DNA from 2 places in the Nocardioides kongjuensis genome. Region 1 is predicted to be linked to the other one. Evidence: riboswitches for the same ligand, from Rfam matches in the RefSeq annotation. Region 1 holds a riboswitch; the other holds the start of a gene.

Region 1 (7,060 bases):
CCCATTCGTCAGGTGCGACGCTCAGACCAGCCCCACCACGAAGATCCCGACTCCGAGCGCCGCACACAGGCCCAGCGTCCGCAGGGGGCTCCAGCCGTGCCGGAGCATCACGACCAGCGCGACGGCGGTGATCGCGAAGGCGACCGGGTCCCACGACCCGAGCACGGGGACGTCGACGTGCACCCAGCCTGCGTCGAGGGTGCGGTGGCGGTCGAACAGGGTGTGCAGCGCGAAGAAGACCGCGAGGTTCGCGATCACGCCGACCACGGCTGCGGTGATGCCGGTCAGGGCGGCACCGAGGCCGCGGTTGTCGCGCAGCCGCTCGACGTACGGCGCACCGAGCAGCACGAACAGGAAGCACGGCACGAAGGTCACCCAGGTGACGAGCAGCGACGCCAGGACGGCCGCCACCCACGGCTCGAGCGAACCCGGGTGGCGGTAGGCGCCGACGAAGGCGACGAACTGCACCACCATGATCAGCGGCCCGGGAGTGGTCTCGGCGAGCGCGAGGCCGCGGACCATCTCGCCGGGGGCCAGCCAGTGGTAGACGCCGACGGCCTGCTGGGCGACGTACGACAGCACGGCGTAGGCACCGCCGAAGGTGACGACCGCGGCGCCGGAGAAGAACAGTCCCTGGTCGACGAAGACGGGGGTGCCGGTCGTGCCGGCCAGGACGGCGAACGCGGCCACCGGGGCGAACCACAGCACGGCCCCGAGCAGCAGGACCGTGCCGGAGCGGCGGACCGTCGGCAGCTCGTGGTGCAGGGCGTCGTCGCTGATCAGCGGCTCGGGACCCTCGTCGCTCCCGTGGGGCCGGGGTTCACGCAGGGCGGGCAGGCGCAGGCTGAGCAGCCAGCCGAGGAGCCCGGACGCGAAGACCACGACGGGGAAGGGCACGGCCAAGAAGGTGAGGGCGACGAAGGACGCGACCGCGAGGGCGACCAGGGCGGGGTGGTGCAGGGCCCGCTTCCCGACACGCTGCACCGCCTGGACGACGACCGCGATCACTGCCGGCGCGACCCCGGCGAACAGAGCGGTGACGAGGTCGGTCTCGCCGTAGCCGACGTAGACGCCCGACAGCGCGAGCAGCGCGAGCATCCCCGGGAGGACGAACAGGCCGCCTGCGATCAGGCCGCCGCGGATCCCGTTGAGCAGCCAGCCGGTGTAGATCGCCAGCTGCTGGGCCTCCGGGCCGGGCAGCAGCATGCAGAAGTTCAGTGCGTGCAGGAAGCGCTTCTGCCCGATCCAGCGCTTCTCGTCGACCAGCTTGTGCTGCATGACAGCGATCTGGCCGGCGGGCCCGCCGAAGGTCTGCAGCGAGATCTGGAACCACGCCCGGGTCGCCTCCCGCAACGGGATGACGTCTCCGCCGGTCGGGTGGGGCGGCTCGGGCCGCGCGCCGGACATGGCAGCAAATGTCCCACAGGCGCAGGGCGGACGGGCCCGGGGCCCTACGAGACCGGGACCAGCCCCCAGCCCTCCAGCGCGGAGCGCACCTCCTCCGCAGCCTCGACGTTCAGCGGCCCACTGGTCCACAGCGCGTAGGGCAGGTTGAGGAAACGGCCCTCCTTCACGGCGGGCAGGTCCCTCGTGGCGGGGTTGGCCCGCAGCACGGCGACCTTCTGCTCGAAGGTCTGGCCGGGGTAGTCGACGAAGGCGAACGCATCCGGCTGGGAGGTCGCGAGCTTCTCCCAGGAGACCTCGGTCCAGGTGTCCGACGTCTCGGCCATCGCGTTGACGCCGCCGCCGGACTCGATGATCGCCTGCGGCGCGCCGTAGGCGCCGGAGGTGTAGACGGCCTTCTCGCCGCTGTCGAAGACGAAGACCACGGGCGGCTCCTGCGCCTGCGGGGCCTCGGCGAGGGCTGCGAGGCGCTGGTCGACGTCGGCCACCACCTGGGTGGCACGGTCCTCGTGTCCGGTGATCGCGCCGAGGTTCGTGAGGTCCTCGCGCAGCGCGGTCCACGGCTCGACGATGCCGCGGGCGCTGCTGCCGGCCTGGCGGCAGGACTCCGTGAGCACGTACGCCGCGACGTCGCGTTCGGCGAGGCTGTCGGGGGTGAGCTGCTTCGTCTCGTCGTACCCGTAGCTCCAGCCGGCGACCATCACGTCGGGCCGGGCGGCGACGACGGTCTCGAGGCTCGGGTAGTCGTCGGAGACCTGGTTCAGCCCCGCGACCGCGTCGCCGTAGTGCTCGGCCAGCACCTCCTCGTCGCGACCGATGCTGGACACCGCCGCGACCTGGTCCTCGGCGCCGAGCGCGAGGACCATGGAGATCAGGTTCGAGTCGTTGACGAACATCCGCCGGGCCGGGGTGGGGAACTCGGTCTGCCGGCCGCAGTTCGTGATCGAGACCGAGCCCCGCGCCGCCGACTCGTCGGGTCCGTCGGCCCCGGCCGAGCAGCCGCTGAGGGCGAGGACGGCCGCGGTGGCGAGGACGCCGTACGAGCGCAGGTTCACGGGTGGGTCTCGCTTTCGTCGTGGCTGAACAGCAGGTGCGTCCGGCCGGTGAGGGGGTGGGTGACCCGGGTCGCCAGGACGCCGAACGCGTCGTGGAGCACGGCCGGGGTGAGGACGGCGTCGGGCTCGCCCACCGCGACCAGCCGGCCGTCGTGGAGCACCGCGATCCGGTCGCAGAAGGTGGCGGCGAGGTCGAGGTCGTGCAGGGCGAGCACGACGGTGCGGCCCAGGCCGCGGATCAGCCGCATCAGCGCCAGCCGGTGCCCGATGTCGAGGTGGTTGGTCGGCTCGTCGAGGAGCAGCAGCGGCGCCTCCTGCGCCAGGCCCCGGGCCAGCACCGCCCGGCGGCGCTCGCCACCGGAGAGCCGGTCCAGCGGCTGGGCGGCGGCGTACTCGAGGTCGACGAGCCGCAGGGCACGCCGTACGGCGGCCCGGTCGTCCTCGCCGAGCCCGCCCCAGGCGCCGCGGTGGGGCACCCGGCCGAGCGCGACCAGCTCGGCGACCAGCAGGTCGGACGGTGCCGCCTCCTCCTGCGCGACGTACCCGATCCGGCGCGCCCGCTCCTGGGGCCGCAGGCCCGCCAGCGGACGATCGCCCACCCGCACCTCACCGGCCGCGGGTGACCGGACGCCGGCCAGGGTCCGCAGCAGCGTGGACTTGCCGGTCCCGTTGGCCCCGATCAGCCCGAGCACCTCGCCCGGTACGACGGAGAGGTCGACGTCGGACAGCACGGTCCTGCGTCCGATCGCGCAGGTCACGCCCTGGGCGCTCAGCGCCGGGACCGCGGTCCGGGTGGTGGAGTCGAGGAGGCTCACTCGTCGCCCCCGAACCGGTAGCGGCGCCGTCCGAGCAGCACGAGGAAGACCGGCGCGCCGATCAGGCCGGTGACCACGCTGAGCGGGATCTCGGTCGGGCGCACCGCCACCCGGGCGGCGATGTCGACCCAGACCAGGAAGACGGCGCCGGCCAGCGCGCTGACCGGGAGCGCGACCCGGTGCCGTGGCCCGACCGTCATCCGGGCCAGGTGGGGCACGACCAGGCCGACGAAGCCGATCCCGCCGGCGACCGCGACGAGGACGCCGACCAGGACGGCGAGCAGCGCGAACAGGCCGATGCGCAGGCGGGCGACCGGAACGCCGAGCGCCGAGGCGGTGTCCGGCCCGACCGCGAGGGCGTCCAGCCACCCGCTGGCCGCGAGCAGCAGCACGAAGCTCACGACGACCGCGACCGCCGGCAGCCACAGCTGCTGCCACGTCGCCCCCGACACCGAGCCCAGCAGCCAGAACAGCACGGACTGCGCGGCCTGCGGCTCCGCGCTGCGGAACACCAGGAAGCTGGCCATCGAGGAGAACGCCGCCGACAGGACGGTGCCGGTCAGCACCAGGCGCAGGGGGGTGAGGCCGCCCTGCAGCATCGCGATGCCGAAGACGAGCACCGACGCGACCAGCGCGCCGACCAGGGCGCCGAGGGACAGCGCCCACAGGCCGGCCCCGGCCAGCACGCCGGTGGTGATCACCGCGGTGGCGCCGACGCTGGCCCCCGCGGAGACCCCCAGCAGGTAGGGGTCGGCGAGCGGGTTGCGCACCAGCGTCTGGATGCCGGTGCCGGCGACGGCCAGACCGGCGCCGACGACGAGCGCGAGCAGGGTCCGGGGCAGCCTGATGTCCCAGACGATCGCGTCGTACGCCGGGTCCGGGGTCGCCCCCGAGAACCGCGCCGTGATCGCGTCGACCACGACGGCCACGGGCAGCGGCTCGGCCCCGAAGGCGGTCGAGAGGACCACGGTGACGACCGCCGCCGCCACCAGGACGGTGACGCACGCAGCCACGGGCAGGCGGCGGGCGTCGGGGCGACGCTCCACCGCATCGAGGTTGTGCATCGAAGACCTGTCGGGCCGGGAGCTCAAGTCGCGAAGCTCGGTGGACACATCGAGCCAGCAGGTCTTCGGACTCGGGGTCAATCGGACGAGGCGCCTTCCCAGGCCAGCGTGCGGCCCAGTGGCTTCGTGCCTCGCCCGTCGCCCTCACCGCTGCGCGACAGTTCCGGACTCTCACCGGATTCCCTCACCCCGGGGGGTGTGACTGGCTCGGAGCGGAATCTACGCACCCCGGGCAAGCGCCGACAAGGCCGGGGGGTGTCGGACGGGTCACGCCAGCCGTGAGAGCCGGTGCGCCTCCTCGAGCAGCAGCCTGCCGAGCACCGGCTGCCGGTCGCGCCGGAAGCGCTGCTCGACACCGGTGAGCGTCAGCGCCCACTCGGGCCGCCCGGACTTGTCGAAGACCGCGGCGGCCATGCCCCACGAGCCCTCCACGACGTGCCCGGGGTTGACGGACCAGCCGGTACGACGGGTCGCGGCCAGCCGCTTGCGGATCGCCGCCGCCGAGTGCTGCTCGCCCCACTCGGCGGTGAGGTCGACCCGTTCGAGGAAGGCGTCGATCTCCCGGTCGGGCAGGTGGGCGAGGATCGCGATGCCGGCCGAGACGACGCCGAGGGGGAACCGGGCGCTCTCGTAGAGGACGTAGGAGCGGATCGGGAAGTCGCCGTCCTCGCGCAGCAGCACCACGGTCTCGTCGCCGCGGCGCACCGAGAAGAACGCGCTCTCGCCGGTCTCCTTCGCCAGTCGGTGCACGCTGGCGCGGGCCTCGTTGGTGAGGTCGTAGCGGGTGGCGGCGGCCATGCCGAGCACGTAGGTCTCCGGGCCGAGGAACCAGCGCCCGGTCTGCGGGTCGCGGTCGGTGAGACCCTCGGCGGCCAGCGACTCGAGCAACCGGTGGGTGGTCGCGCGCGGCTGGTCGGTGGCGGCGGCGAGCGCGGTGGTCGTCGCACCCGACTCGGCGGTGGAGAGGGCGCGGAGCAGGGCGGCGACCTTCTCGACCACGCCCGGAGCCCGTTCCACGGCAACAGGGTACGCGTCCACTCAGTGGACGCCACCGGGGCAGCGCATCCGCTGCCCGGTCACTTCGTTGACCCGGCCGGTCCGCGTCGGCGGTGATGGCAGGCATGAGGAAGCTGGTGGACGACGCGCGTACGGCGGTGGCCGAGCGGGTCCGGGACGGGATGACGATCGCGGTGGGCGGCTTCGGCCTGTGCGGCATCCCGCGCGACCTGATCGAGGCGGTGCGCGAGAGCGGGGTGCGCGAGCTGACCGTCGTGTCCAACAACATGGGCGTCGACGGCAAGGGCCTCGGTGTGCTGCTGGAGAACAACCAGGTCGCGAAGGTGATCGCGTCGTACGTCGGCGAGAACAAGCTCTTCGCGCAGCAGTACCTCGACGGTGCTCTCGAGGTCGAGTTCTGCCCGCAGGGCACGCTCGCCGAGCGGCTGCGCGCCGGCGGGTCCGGCATCGCCGGGTTCTACACGCGCACCGGCGTCGGCACCGAGGTCGCCGAGGGCAAGCCGCACGAGGTGTTCGACGGCGAGACCTACGTCCTCGAGCGCGGCATCGTCGCCGACCTCGCCCTGGTCCACGCCCACACCGCGGACGCCGAGGGCAACCTGCGCTACCGGATGACCGCTCGCAACTTCAACCCGCTGGTCGCGATGAGCGGCCGGGTCTGCATCGCCGAGGCCGAGCACGTCCTCGACGGCTTCCTCGACCCGGACGACGTGATCACGCCCGGCATCTTCGTCGACGTCACCGTGCAGGCGAGCGAGCGGCCCAAGGACATCGAGCAGCGCGTCGTGCGCCAGCGGACCGACGAGAGGATCGGAGCCTGACATGGCCTGGAGTCGCGACGAGATGGCGGCCATCGCCGCCCGCGAGCTGAACGACGGCGACTACGTCAACCTCGGCATCGGCATCCCGACCCTGGTGGCCGACCACCTGCCGCCGGGCGTCAACGTGCTGCTGCAGAGCGAGAACGGCCTGCTCGGCATGGGCCCGTTCCCCTATGACGGGGAGGAGGACGCCGACCTGATCAACGCCGGCAAGCAGACGGTCACGACCGCGCCGGGCGCGTCCTTCTTCGACTCCGCGACCAGCTTCGCGATGATCCGCGGCGGCCACGTCGACATCGCGATCCTCGGTGCGCTGCAGGTCGCCGGCAACGGCGACCTCGCCAACTGGACGGTCCCCGGCAAACTGGTCAAGGGCATGGGCGGCGCGATGGACCTGGTCGCCGGCACCCGCCGCGTCGTGGTCATCACCGACCACGTCGCCAAGGACGGCACTCCCAAGATCGTCGAGACGTGCACGCTGCCGCTCACCGGCGCCGGCGTCGTCGACCGGATCATCACCGACCTCGCCGTCCTCGACGTGACGCCCGAGGGCCTCGTGCTCGTGGACGTCGCACCCGGCATGGACATCGAGAAGGTCCGCGAGCTGACCGGTGCGCCGGTCCTCGACCCGGCTCCGGACCCGGCTCGCGACGCCGCGCCCGGCCCCGTGTCGTGACCGCGGTCGTCCACTACGAGCGGGTCGAGGCCGAGGGCCGGCCGCACGCGGTCGTCACGCTCGACTCGGACCGCAACCGCAACGCGCTGTCCGCCCAGCTCCTCGAGGAGCTGCGCACGGCGCTGCACCGGGCGGCCGGGGACGACGTCCTGGCGGTGGTGCTGCGGGCCGAGGGGCGCGCGTTCTGCGCCGGCGCCGACCTCGCGGA
Region 2 (7,060 bases), 3.4 Mb from region 1:
TCCGCGTCGAGCCGGATCGTCCACAGCAGGGCCGGGCGGACCTGGTCGGGCAGCAGCGACGCGGCGCCCTCGGACAGGGCCGGCGGATGCAGCGGGATCCGGGTGCCGGCGCCGTAGAGCGTCTCGCCACGCTTGTTGGCCTCCACGTCGACCGGGTCGCCCGGCTTGACGAAGGCCGCGACGTCGGCGATCGCGTAGTGCACCACGAAGCCGTCGCCGTCGCGCACGATGTGCACCGCCTGGTCGAGGTCCATCGATCCGGCCGGGTCGATGGTGATGAACGGCAGGTCGGTGCGGTCCAGCTCGGGCAGCACGACGTCGGCGGCGGCCCGCTCGGCGGCCGCGGTCACCTCGGCGGGGAACTCGCCCGGCAGGTCCAGCTCCTTCGCGATCGCGGCCAGACCCGCCTGGATCTCGGGGGAGCTCGCCTTGACCCGGACCACGAGATTGCTCGGCATGTCCGTGACTTTATCGTTGGCCCCGTGCTGATCCTGCTGCCGCCGAGCGAGGGCAAGGCCGTCCCCCGGCGGGGCCAGCCGCTCGACCTCGCCTCCCTGTCCTCCCCCGCACTGACCGACGCGCGCCGCGACGTGCTCGACGCCCTGGTCACGTTGTGCCGCGAGGACCCGGCCAAGGCGGCCGAGGTGCTCGGCCTGTCGGCGGGCCAGGCCGACCTCGTCGAGCGCAACGCGGGCCTGCCGTCCGCGCCCACGGCACGGGCGGACCGGATCTACACCGGTGTCCTGTACGACGCCCTCGACGTGGCGTCGTTGTCGTCCGGCGCGAAGCGTCGGGCCACCTCACGGCTCGCGGTGGCGTCCAGCCTGTTCGGCATGGTGCGCCTCGGCGACCGGATCCCGTCGTACCGCCTCTCCGGCGACGCGTCCCTGCCCGGCCTCGGCCCCGTGGCCGGGGTGTGGCGCGAGGCGCTGCCGGCCGTGATGACCGAGGCGCTCGGCCGCGGGCTGCTCGTGGACCTGCGCTCGGGGATGTACGCCAACTTCTGGAAGCCCGGCCCCGACCTCGCCCCGCGCGTGGCGACCGTGCGCGTGCTCCACGAGCACAACGGCACCCGCAAGGTGGTCAGCCACTTCAACAAGGCCACCAAGGGCCGGATCGTGCGCGCCCTGCTCGAGGACGGCGCCGACCCGCGCACGCCCGCCGCGTTCGCCGACGTGCTGCGCGACCTGGGCTGGACCGTCGAGGCGGGTGCTCCCGGCCGGACCGGCACCCAGTTCGACGTGGTGGTCAGCGAGCTGTGAGACCGGCGGGCCGTTAGTTTCACCGGCTGGCCGGTGAAACTGACACGCGCGTCGGACCTACCAGCGCCCCGTGTCGCGCAACGTACGACGGCCGGGCGCGAGCGCGTTGAAGAACCGCATCGAGCCCTTCTGCTCACCCGTGCGCGGGTCCGGGTAGAACGCCAGGACAGACACGGCAGCGGGCGCGAGCTCCATCCGGAACAGCGTCTCGAGCGGGGCGTCGAGGGCGTGCGCGACCAGGGTCTTGATCGGCGTGACGTGGCTGACCAGCACGACGGTCCGACCGGCGTGGGTCTCGAGCAGGCGGGCCAGTCCGGCCAGGACCCGCTTCTGGACGGTCACGAACGACTCTCCGCCCGGCGGCGCGGCCGCCATGTCGGCGAACCACGCGTCGAGGCGCTCGCGGTCCCGCTCGGCGACCTCGGTGAAGCTCAGCCCGTCCCACTCGCCGAACTCCATCTCGGCGAAGGCCGGCTCCTCCTCGACCGCGAGGCCGAGGGCGGCGGCGACGATGTCGGCCGTCTCCCGGGTACGACGCACCGGCGAGGCCACCACGACGTCGACGCTGTCCTTGAGCTCGGTGAGCCAGGCGGCCACCTCGGCGGCCTGGGCACGGCCCTCCTCCGAGAGCGGCGGGTTGTCGCCGCCGAGCCCGCCGGAGAAGCGGCGGCCGGTGGTGTGCGGGGTGACGCCGTGGCGCACCAGCACGATCGTGGTCGGCTGGCCCGGACCGAAGGACGGCGACTCGGCCTCCTCGATCGCCGACTCGGGCTCGTCCTCGACGTGGTCCCCGGGGATGCTGACGCCGGAGCGCTTGCCGTCGAGCGCCTCGTTGGCGAGCCGGTCGGCGTGGGAGTTCCGGGCGCGCGGCACCCAGGTGTACGTCGTGCCGGCGGGCGCGAGCTCGCGTGCCTCGGCCGCGAGCGCGGCCATGTCGGGGTGCTTGATCTTCCAGCGCCCGGACATCTGCTCGACGACGAGCTTGGAGTCCATCCGCACCTCGACCGACGCCCCGGGAGCGTGCGCGACCGCGAGCGCGAGCCCGGCGACCAGGCCGGAGTACTCCGCGACGTTGTTGGTCGCCACCCCCAGCGTGCGGGCGTCCTCGGCGATCACGGCACCGGTCGCGGCGTCGCGCAGCACGGCGCCGTACGCCGCCGGGCCGGGGTTGCCGCGCGAGCCGCCGTCGGCCTCGACGACGACCTTCTCGACGACCCGATCGGTCACAGGCCGCTCTCGGGGGTGCGGACCAGGATCCGCTGGCACTCCTCGTGACGCAGCACCGTCTCGGCGGGCGTCGCGCGGATCTCGGCGAGCTCGCCGGCGTCGAGGCTCAGCTGGCAGCCACTGCACTGACGGGCGCGCAGCGCGCCGACGCCGACACCGCCCTTGCTGGCGCGGAGCTTCTCGTAGAGGGCGAGCAGGTCCTCGGGGATCTCGGCGACGATGGCGTCGCGGCCACCGGCGACCGAGGCGATCTCGGCGTCGAGCGCCGCGACCTTCTCGTCGCGCGCGGTGGTCAGGGTGCCGAGCCTCCCGTCGATGTCCTCGATGGCGGAGCTGAGCTCGGCGAGCGCCGACTGCGCCTCCTCGAGCTGCTCCATCACCTCGAGCTCCTCGTCCTCGAGCGTCGAGATGCGCCGCTCCAGCGACTCGAGCTCGTGCTGCATCCGCTCGAGCGCCTTGGGGTCGGCGATGGCGCCGGAGTCCATCCGCTCGCGGTCGCGGGTACGACGGGCCTTGACCTGCTCGACGTCGGCGTCGGCCTTCGCCTGGGCGACCGCGAGGTCGTCGACGACGATGCGCTGGTCGCGCAGGCGGCCGTCGACGTCGACCCGCTTGCCGAGCAGGTCCTTGATCTCCGCGGCCTCGGCCGGGTTGTTGCGCTGGTGGCGCAGCTGGTCGACCTGGGAGTCGAGGGCCTGCAGGTCGAGCAGGCGGAGCTGGGCGGCGGGATCGGCGTTCACAGGTGCATTGTCCAAGGATCGGTGGAGATCGCACTCACCCGGGTCTCGACCGCGTCGCCGAGCGCCTCGTGGAGCAGCTGGTCGACCACCGGGAGCCAGGTCCACTCCGCGGCCCAGTGGGCGACGTCGACCAGCGCCGGACCGCCCTTCTCGAGGAACTCCGCGGCCGGGTGGTGGCGCAGGTCGCTGGTCACATAGACGTCGGCGTCGGAGGTCGCGAGCCGGTCGAGGAGGAAGTCGCCGGCGCCTCCGCACACGGCCACCCGCCTGACCGGGCGCTCGGGGTCGCCCGCCACCCGGACCCCGTGCTCGGTGGGTGGCAGCGCGGCCGCGACGGCCTCGGCGAAGCCGGCCAGCGTGGTCGGCTCGACGCTGCCGATCCGGCCGGTCCCGACGTCGACCAGCTGCGGGTCGGCGACCTCGACGACGTCGTACGCGGGCTCCTCGTAGGGATGCGCGCCCAGCATCGCGCGCACGACCGCGCCGCGGCGCGCCCGTGGCAGGACCACCTCGATCCGGACCTCCTCGACCGTCTCCAGCTCGCCGACGGTGCCGATCATCGGGTTGGCACCGTCGAGCGGGCGGAACCGGCCCTCCCCGGGCGCGCTGGTGAAGGAGGCGAAGTCGTAGTCGCCGATCCGGCCGGCGCCGGCCTCGGCGACGGCCGCCCGGACGGGCGCGGCGGCGTCGGAGGGGACGAAGACGGTGAGCTTGTCGAGCGGCTCGCTCGGCGCCGGGATGATCGGGCTGAGGTCCTTGAGGCCCAGCGCGACCGCGAACGCCTCGGACACGCCGCCGACGGCCTGGTCGGCGTTGGTGTGGGCGGTGAGCAGCGCGCAGTCGGCCTTCGCCAGCGTGTGCAGGGTGCGGCCCTTCGGCGTGGTCGCCGCGACGCCGTGGACGCCCTTGAGGAACAGCGGGTGGTGCACGAGGAGCAGGTCCGCCTTCCACTCGGCCGCCTCCGCGGCGACCTCCGGGGTGGGGTCGACGGCCAGCAGGATCCTCTTCACGGGCTGCTCGGGGTCGCCGTACACGAGACCGACGGCGTCCCAGCTGTCGGCGGTCGCGGGCGGGTACCAGCCGTGGACGAGGTCGACGACGTCCTTGAGGGAAGGCATGGCGGTCAGGCTACCGATGGGGGACGACGCCCGGCCTTGGTACGCTGCCACCGCCAGCGTAGGGAACCCGGTGCGAGTCCGGGACTGACGCGCAGCGGTGTGGGTGACGGCCGGAGCACTGATGTCACTGGACCCCCCGGGGTCTGGGAAGACGCTCCGAACCGGACGATCCCGAGTCCGAAGACCTGCTGGCCCTTGCGGCCACCCGTCGCGAGGTCGATGAGGGGCGATCGCGAGGAGCCCCGGCCTCGAAGGACCACCATGGCGCAGCCCCCGGCTGGAACTGTGCGGAGCCGACCCGACCGGTGCCCCGGTGTCGTGCACCCCTGGCCCGCCGACGACGGCGGCCTGGTGCGGATCCGGGTCCCCGGCGGACGCGTGCCGCTCGCCGCCCTGCGGGCGCTGGCCGAGGTCGCGCAGGAGCACGGCGACGGCCGGGTCCGCGTCACCGGCCGGGCGAACCTGCAGGTCCGGGCCATGCCCCTGACCGCGGACGGCCTCCTCGAGGACGCCGCGCTGGCGGCGCTGGAGGCCACCGGCCTGCTGCCCTCGCGCACCCACGACCGGGTGCGCAACGTGCTGGTCTCCCCCCAGACCGGCCTCGCCGGCGGCCGCGCCGACCTGCGGCCCGTGCTCGCCGCCCTCGACGCGCTGCTGCTGGCCGACCCCGCGCTCGCGGGCCTGCCGGGACGCTTCCTGTTCACCCTCGACGACGGCCGCGGCGACCTCGCCGACAAGCACCTCGACCTCGGCCTGGTCGCCCTCGACGACACCACCGCCCAGCTCCGCGTCGGCGAGCAGTGGGGCGAGGTGGTCGCCCTGAGCGAGGCCCCCACGGCCCTGGCCGCGCTGGCCCGGGCGTTCCTGGCCGCCCGCGGCACCGGGCCGGACGCGCCCTGGCACGTGAGCGAGCTCCATCGTCCCCTCGCCCCAGCGGCCGCGGCCGCACCGGGCGCCCCCGTCGCGACCGGGCCGCTCCCCCTCGGCCCGGTCGCCGGCGGCCGCCACGTCGCCGTACCCGACGACGGGCTGGACCTGACCACCATCGCGGCCTGGACCGCACCCACCGTGATCGTGACGCCCTGGCACGGCGTGCTCATCCCCGAGGAGAACCGATGACCGAGCTCACCGCTCCCCCGCGCCGGTACGACTACATCGCCGACGGACCGGCGATCTACGTCGACTCGTTCGCGACCATCCGCCGCGAGTCGGACCTCTCGCAGGTGCCGGCGGAGGCCGAGAAGGTCGCCGTCCGGATGATCCACGGCAGCGGTCAGACCGATCTCGTCCAGGACCTGGTCATCCACCCCCGGCTGGTCCCGGCGGCCCGCGCGGCGCTGGACGCGGGTGCGCCGATCCTGTGCGACGCCCGGATGGTCGCGATGGGCATCACCGCCGGCCGCCTGCCGGCCGACAACCCGGTGCACTGCTTCCTCACCGACGAGCGGGTCCCCGCCCTGGCCAAGGAGTGGTCGACCACGCGTACGGCGGCCGCCGTCTCGTTGTGGGAGCCGCTGCTCGACGGCGCGGTGGTCGCCATCGGCAACGCCCCGACCGCGCTGTTCCACCTGCTGGAGATGATCCTCGCCGGTGGCCCGCAGCCCGCCGCGATCGTCGGTTGCCCGGTCGGCTTCATCGGCGCCGCGGAGTCCAAGGACGCGCTGGTGGCGTTCGCCGACGAGCACGGCATCGACATCCCGTTCGTCACCGTCCGCGGTCGCCGCGGCGGGTCGGCGATGGCGTCGTCGGCCGTCAACGCGCTGGCCCAGGAGGCGGAGTGACCACGAGCACCGGCAGCTTCTCCGTCGTCGGCATCGGCCCCGGCGACCCCGAGCTGATCACCCGCAAGGCCGAGCGGCTGATCGGCGCGGCCCCCGTCGTCGCCTTCCACGCCGGCGTGCGCAAGGAGTCGCACGCCCGCCGCATCGCCGCCGACCTGATCCCGGCCGACGCGATCGAGGAGGAGCTGCGCTACCCGGTCACCACCGGGACCACCGACCACCCCGGCGGGTACGTCGGCGCGCTCGCCGCCTTCTACGACGAGTGCGAGACCCGGCTCGCCGCGCACCTCGACGCCGGCCGCGACGTGGTCCTGCTCGCGGAGGGCGACCCGCTGTTCTACGGCTCCTCGATGTACCTCGTCGACCGCTTCCGCGACCGCTTCCCTGTCGAGGTCGTCCCCGGCATCCCGGCCTTCGCCGCCGCCACCGCGACCGTCCCGGCCCCGCTGGTGCGGCAGACCGACGTCCTCACGGTGCTGCCCGGCACCCTTCCCGAGCCCGAGCTCGCCCGCCGCCTCGCCGACACCGACGGCGCGGTGATCATGAAGCTCGGCCGGACCTTCCCCACCGTCCGGGCCGCCCTCGCGGCCGCCGGCCGGCTGGAAGGGGCGCTGTACGTCGAGCGCGCCTCCCAGCCCGAGGAGCGCTGGCTGCCCGTCGCCGAGGTCGACGCCGACTCCGTGCCGTACTTCTCGCTCATCGTGGTCCCCGGTGACTCCGCCCGGCCGGCTTCCGCTGAGCGGATGCGCGGGCGCGCCGTTTGGTCACAAACCGCACGTTCCGAGCCAGAATCCATGCGGTTTGGGACCAAACCGCAACCCGCAGAGCTCCTCGTCGTCGGCCTCGGCCCCGGCCCCGACGGCTGGCTCACCCCGGAGGCGAGCGCCGCCCTGGGGGAGGTCGAGCACGTGGTCGGCTACGCGCCGTACGTC

The links. Region 1 has a riboswitch for cobalamin ahead of BJ958_RS19300 (FecCD family ABC transporter permease). Riboswitches for the same ligand answer to the same signal wherever they lie in the genome.
Region 2: another riboswitch for cobalamin. It lies ahead of BJ958_RS03130 (nitrite reductase); the one in region 1 lies ahead of BJ958_RS19300 (FecCD family ABC transporter permease).

The regions. Positions count from the first base shown of each region.
Region 1 covers NZ_JACCBF010000001.1:4,017,332-4,024,391, reverse strand. The annotation lists gene chrA (chromate efflux transporter) at 22-1,407, opposite strand; gene BJ958_RS19310 (ABC transporter substrate-binding protein) at 1,452-2,459, opposite strand; gene BJ958_RS19305 (ATP-binding cassette domain-containing protein) at 2,456-3,274, opposite strand; gene BJ958_RS19300 (FecCD family ABC transporter permease) at 3,271-4,287, opposite strand; cobalamin riboswitch at 4,378-4,560, opposite strand; gene BJ958_RS19295 (IclR family transcriptional regulator) at 4,606-5,355, opposite strand; gene BJ958_RS19290 (CoA transferase subunit A) at 5,460-6,176, shown strand; gene BJ958_RS19285 (CoA transferase subunit B) at 6,178-6,852, shown strand; gene BJ958_RS19280 (enoyl-CoA hydratase-related protein) at 6,849-7,060, shown strand, end outside.
Region 2 covers NZ_JACCBF010000001.1:656,118-663,177, reverse strand. The annotation lists gene BJ958_RS03155 (RNB domain-containing ribonuclease) at 1-458, opposite strand, end outside; gene yaaA (peroxide stress protein YaaA) at 483-1,262, shown strand; gene BJ958_RS03145 (bifunctional RNase H/acid phosphatase) at 1,320-2,489, opposite strand; gene BJ958_RS03140 (zinc ribbon domain-containing protein) at 2,486-3,229, opposite strand; gene BJ958_RS03135 (Nif3-like dinuclear metal center hexameric protein) at 3,226-4,347, opposite strand; cobalamin riboswitch at 4,384-4,539, shown strand; gene BJ958_RS03130 (nitrite reductase) at 4,633-5,466, shown strand; gene BJ958_RS03125 (precorrin-8X methylmutase) at 5,463-6,128, shown strand; gene cobJ (precorrin-3B C(17)-methyltransferase) at 6,125-7,060, shown strand, end outside.